2 regions of the Cellvibrio sp. PSBB023 genome follow, and region 2 is predicted to be linked to the other one. Evidence: predicted binding sites of a transcription regulator. Region 2 holds the regulator's gene; the other holds the start of a gene.

Region 1 (3,104 bases), 1.9 Mb from region 2:
GCACCAATTCACAGTCGATAAAAATTGTTCCGTGGCACTGGCGCGTTTTGGAATTGCCGCCATACCGCCAAACGCAATGCGATAATCGCCCGCCGCCGGGTTCCAATAAAAAGCCCCCATCACCGCAGAAATATCATCTTCATAACGCTTGCTGAGTTTGAAGAGTTTTAACGGCGCCGCCAGTGTCGCGCGTGCAATATAAATACGCGCAATGTACTCGCCGGTCATCAAACTGGTTTTTTTGTAGTCGCGATAAAAGTGTGTCAACTTTTCGCGGCGGGAATCGCCACGGCCATTAATAATTTCTACTTCGGCATCCAACACTAATAAATAAGGCGGGCTATCAGCGATGGGCGAGGCATTGCCAATATTGCCGCCCAGGGTGCCGCGATTGCGAATTTGCCGCGAGCCCAAACGCCCGAGCAAGGCAACGAATTCCGGCGAGAGATCGCGCAGGGATTTTTCCAACTGGCTGTAACACACCGCCGCGCCCAGAATCACCTCCTGCTCATTCACGTCAACCTGCTGCAAACTTGCCACGCGATTCAAATCAATCACCTGCGGCAGGATTTTGTATTGCTGGGTGACCTCCAACATAAGGTCAGTCCCGCCGGCTAACAAACGCGCCTGGGGATGGGCATCCAACAACTGCTGCAATTCCGCTTCAGTGTGCGGCTGCCAATAACCACTCCCTTCGCCTTGCAACAACGGCGCAGGAATAGGCGCTGCTGACTCAGGCGTTATGCTCGCTAACGGTGCATCCGGCACCCACTTTTGCACAAAACTGGCCACTTGGGCAGGTTTTTTAAGGGAAGCCATTCCCGCCGCCACAATCGGGCGATAACCAGTGCAGCGACATAAATTTCCCGAGATAGCATCAATCACAGCGGCGCGCTGTACGGCTTCATCGGCCTGTGCCAGAACGGCGCCTTGGTTGAGCTGTAGGTTGGCCAGCGACATCACAAAACCGGGGGTGCAAAAGCCGCACTGGGAGCCGTGACATTCCACCATCGCGGCCTGCACCGGGTGCAGGGAATCGGCGCTGGCGGCCAGCGCTTCCACGGTGATCACATGGCAATCCTGCAGGCTGCCGAGCGGGCAAATGCAGGCATTTATCGTGCTGTACACCAGGCCCTGCGCGCTTGGGCGCCCGACCATCACGGTGCAGGCACCACAGTCACCCGAGGCACAGCCCTCTTTAGTGCCCATCAATTGTTGACCGTTGCGCAGGTAGCGCAGCAGGGTCATATCCGCTGCTGCATCCCGCTCGTCAATCGGCTTATTGTTTACCGCAAACCGCACAATACATCCTCCACTCACGTGCCCTGACCGGGTATTTTTGCCCCGATGGCACGGCTAAAAAAATCGAACCTGATATCGCCAAAGCAAAAGTCTGGCCAAACAGACAATTTTTCACAGGTTTTTTACAAAGCGCGATTTATGGCAGTGAATGGCATGCAATTTGCTGAACCCGACTTATCTTTTTGTCCAGATAGTCAGGTTTATGAGCGAGTTGATTTATGTCTGAAAAAAAGGCCATGCGCCTTGAGCTGTTAGCGCTCACCAAGGCTTACCCCGGTTGTATCGCCAACGACAGCGTCAGCCTGCAGGTGGAGCCCGGCGAGATCCACGCACTGCTGGGCGAAAACGGCGCCGGTAAAAGCACCTTGATGAAAATGATTTACGGCGTGGTAAAACCCGATGCCGGACAAATGCTGTGGAACGATAAAGAAGTCAGCATCAGCGGCCCCGCCCACGCGCGCCAACTGGGTATGGGCATGGTGTTCCAACACTTTTCGCTGTTTGAAACCCTGACCGTGACCGAGAACATCGCGCTCTATTTAACGCCCGCCGAATACTGCAACCTGGAGCAGCTGCGCGCACGCATTATCGCCGTGGGCGATGAATATGGTCTGGCGATTAACCCCGACCGACTGGTGCACAGCTTGTCGGTGGGTGAACAGCAGCGGGTGGAAATTATTCGCTGCCTGCTGCAGGACATCCAACTCCTCATCCTCGACGAACCCACTGCCGTACTCACGCCGCCGGAAGTGGCACAACTGATTGAGGTACTGAAAAAACTTGCGCGCAAAGGGTGCAGCATTTTGTTTATCTCGCACAAATTGCACGAAGTGAATGCACTGTGTGACAAAGCCACTATTTTGCGCGGCGGCAAGGTCACCGGCACCTGTATTCCCCGCGATACCAGCCCGAGCCAAATGGCGCGCTTGATGCTGGGCGATGAATTGGAATTGCAGGATTCCATGCCCTCCGGTCACGCGGGCGATTGCCTGCTCGCACTGGACAAGATCGCCGTCAAACCGCGCGATGCCTTTGCCATTCACTTGCAAGACATTCACTTGCGCTTGCACGCTGGCGAGATACTCGGCCTGGCCGGGGTGGCGGGCAACGGGCAGGATGAGTTGGTGGATTTGATTAACGGCGAATTGCGCAGCGACAGCGGCAGCCTGCTGTTCAGCGGCAAGGATATTGGTCGTACCGCCGTTCAACAGCGCCGCGAATTGGGGCTGGCCGTGGTGCCTGCCGACCGGATCGGACGCGGCGCCTTGGGCAATATGAGCCTCACGGAAAATAATCTGCTGACCAGTTACATCACCCAAACCGGTCGCCTCGGCTGGCTGCACTGGCCCAGCATTAAAGCGCGAGCGGCCACCATTATTGAACGCTTCAAAGTGAAAGCCACCGGGCCGGAGGCCAGCGCCAAGAGCCTCTCTGGCGGTAACCTGCAAAAATTTATTATTGGCCGTGAAATTCTGCAAAACCCGAAAGTGCTGGTGTGCTTTCACCCCACCTGGGGCGTGGATGTGGGCGCGGCGAATTTGATTCATCAGGCGCTCATTGCCCTGCGCGACAAGGGCGCGGCGATTTTGGTGATCAGCGAAGATTTGGACGAGCTGTATCTATTGGCCGATCGCCTCGGCGCCCTGTGCGGTGGGCGCCTGTCACCGTTGGCAACTAAAGCGGAGGTGCCGCTGGGGCAACTCGGGCAGTGGATGACCGGCAACTTTGGCAGCCACCTCGCTGACAACACCGCCGTGGAGGTTGCCCATGCGCATTGAGAAACGCCTACAAGACTCCCGCGC
Region 2 (3,104 bases):
TGAATCCAGAAACAAGGTCTGAAAGGGGAGGTGAGCCTCTTTCAGCGTGCTGATCATCTGCGGAAATATGCTCAGGTCTTGCCAGGCATTGCGCACATCAATGCCGATTGCAAAACGCTGCTGATCATTCTTGTGAATTTGTATTTGTGCCACCAGTGCAGGCAGTAGGCTGACTGGCAGGTTATCAATACAGTTAAACCCCACATCCTCAAGGACGTGAAGCGCTGTACTTTTTCCTGAACCCGAGAGCCCACTCACAATCACCAGATGCATGTTATTAACCTGTCAGGGGGTTATCGCTGCTTGATAAAGCGCTGCATCGCTATCGGCATTGCGCAAGCGCTGGCGATAGTCGGCATTGTTGAGTGCACCCGCCAACGCGGCAAGTGTTTGCAGGTGTTCGTCATGCGCGTCTTCGGGAACCAGCATGGCAAACAGAATATCAACGGGTTGTGAATCTATGGCGTCAAAGTCTATCGGGTCTACCAAGGTGATCAGTGCGCCTATAGTGCCGCTGCAGTTCTCTACCCGGCAATGGGGAATGGCAATACCGTGGCCAATACCGGTTGAGCCAAGGCGCTCGCGGCCAATCAGGCGGCGAAACAAGTCGTCCGCATCAATACCGGGGACATCCTGTGCAATGGCGTTTGCCAATAGTTCCAGGGCGCGTTTTTTACTGCCGCCTTCGATACCACACAGCGTGCGGCCAGGGCTGATAAGAGTTTGAATTTGCATGGCTAGGGTGATTACCAGGAATCTCACAATGTTGAATGCAGCGGGCCACTGGGGCCGCTGCATAGCGTGGGTTAACGATGGCTGCGCATCTTCTCTTTGTGTTTAATCAGTTGGCGATCCAATTTATCGGCCAGAGAATCAATCGCAGCATACAAGTCCTCATGGGTAGCATCGGCAAATAAATCTTTACCGCTGACATGAATAGTGGCTTCTGCTTTTTGAATTAATTTATCGACAGAGAGGATGACATGCGTACTGGTAATGCGATCGTGGTGGTGGCTTAAGCGCTCGATTTTGCTACTGACATAGTCTCTTAGCGAATCGGTAACTTCCAGATGATGACCACTGATATTTATTTGCATAGATACTTCCTCTCGATAGAAACAAAATGGTTGTGGTTACCACAACCCAACAGCTCATCCATGATTTTTCTTCCGAATTTCGTATTTATAGGGCTAGGAATTAAATTGTTTTACGCTCGTTGGAGGGCGGAATATTCAGCGATTCGCGATATTTCGCAATGGTCCGACGAGCTACTTGTATTCCCTGCTCGGCGAGCAGGTCGGTAATCTTGCTGTCACTCAACGGTTTTTTGGGGTTCTCGGCGCTCACCAATTTTTTGATGATGGCGCGAATTGCCGTTGAGGAACATTCGCCACCACTGTCAGTACTCACGTGGCTGGAGAAAAAATACTTCAGCTCGAAGATTCCCTGTGGGGTATGCATGTATTTCTGGGTAGTCACGCGCGAGATAGTGGATTCGTGCATCTCTACAATTTCTGCAATATCGTGCAGCACCAGTGGTTTCATCGCCTCGGGGCCGTAATCAAGAAAGCCACGTTGTTTTTCCACAATACAGCTTGCTACTTTGAGTAGGGTTTCATTGCGGCTCTGCAAACTTTTCAGGAACCAGCGGGCTTCTTGCAGGTTATCTTTGAGAAACGTGTTATCGCTACTTGAATCGGCACGCTTCACCATGGAAGCGTAGTTGGAATTGATCCGCAGGCGTGGTGCTATCTCCGGGTTCAGTTCAACAATCCAGCGGCCATCGCGTTTTTCTACAAATACATCCGGTACTACATATTCGGTATCACCACTGGCGATAATATCGCCCGGGCGCGGGTTCAGGCTTTGAATAAGAGCGATTGCCTGACTTAATTCCGCCTCTTTCAATTTGGTACGCCGCATTAATTGACGGTAGTCGCGGCTTCCCAGCAAGGGCAAATACTGTTTGGCGATCAGCTTTGCTGAATCCAAAAAAGGTGTTTTCGGGTCGAATTGCTGCAGTTGCACCAATAAACATTCCGAGAGATTCTGGCTGCAAACGCCACAGGGATCAAACTGCTGTAAGCGGTGTTGAACGGCCTCAACTTCATCCAGCTCCAGCTCTTCAAAATCACCGCGCATGCCTTCAAATATTTCTTCAAGGGTGATGGAAAGCATGCCGCTGGGCTCAACTGCGTCGATGATCGCCATAGCCAGAACCCGGTCGCGATCAGACATGGGTGTCAGGTTGAGTTGCCACATCAGGTGATCGTAGAGTGAATCGGTTACTGCGCGACGGCTTTCAAAGTCACTGTCTTCGTTGTCGTAATTGCTGGAATTTCCGGTGGATGAGGTTTGGTAAACATCGTCCCAACTGGTGTCTACAGGCAGGTCGCTGGGGATTGAATCGCTCCAGTCGCCGCTGTCGGCACTAAAACTCTCACCTTCACCATAGACATCGTTATCGCCAAAGGATTCCCCATCAGTAAAGCCTTCGCTGTCACCAAAGCTTTCGGTTTCGCTATAGCCGGGCTCGTTGAAGTTGTCGCTGGTCGCTGAGGAGAAGTTATCGCTTGCGCTAAAGTCCGCGCTATTGTCGGTGCCGGATTCAGCGGCAATTTCCTGTTGGCGGGTGTAGTCAATCTTGTCTTGTTCGCTGCCTTCGTAATCGGTGCTGCTGGCTGATGAGTCAAAGCTCTCTTCAACTTCAAGCATCGGGTTGGATTCGAGGGCTTCCTGAATCTCCTGTTGTAGATCCAGTGTGGACAGTTGCAGAAGGCGAATTGCCTGTTGCAATTGGGGGGTCATTGTCAGCTGTTGGCCGAGTTTAAGCTGGAGAGATTGTTTCATTGTTGTAGCAACAAACCCTTATAACGCGGGATGGAAAACATCTGTTAGGTGGAGTTTAGTCAGGGTTTGCGCCGCAAGCAACATCTGTAAGCAAGCTTTATGCCTAGAGTATAAAGAAACTTAAATGTCAAGCTGTTTGTTGGTGGGATTTCATCACAGCCGGAAGTGTTCGCCCAGGTAAACCTCGCGGACTTTGCTATTGCTGAGGACAGTATCAGCATCGCCCTCCGCAATAATATGACCTTCGCTGACTA

The links. The regulator sigma-54, encoded in region 2, starts transcription at its own class of promoters, with help from an activator protein. The targets are predictions, from matches to a motif close to TGGCACANNNNTTGCNNT.
Region 1: the regulator sigma-54 is predicted to act here: its motif matches at 1,383-1,400, upstream of xdhA (xanthine dehydrogenase small subunit).

The regions. Positions count from the first base shown of each region.
Region 1 is NZ_CP019799.1:3,991,153-3,994,256, reverse strand. Features, by position in the region: gene xdhA (xanthine dehydrogenase small subunit) at 1-1,302, opposite strand, end outside; gene B0D95_RS17140 (ABC transporter ATP-binding protein) at 1,521-3,080, shown strand; partial or broken gene B0D95_RS21160 (ABC transporter permease) at 3,070-3,104, shown strand, end outside.
Region 2 is NZ_CP019799.1:2,116,269-2,119,372, reverse strand. Features, by position in the region: gene rapZ (RNase adapter RapZ) at 1-273, opposite strand, end outside; gene ptsN (PTS IIA-like nitrogen regulatory protein PtsN) at 286-735, opposite strand; gene hpf (ribosome hibernation-promoting factor, HPF/YfiA family) at 807-1,097, opposite strand; gene B0D95_RS09390 (RNA polymerase factor sigma-54) at 1,198-2,850, opposite strand; gene lptB (LPS export ABC transporter ATP-binding protein) at 3,004-3,104, opposite strand, start outside.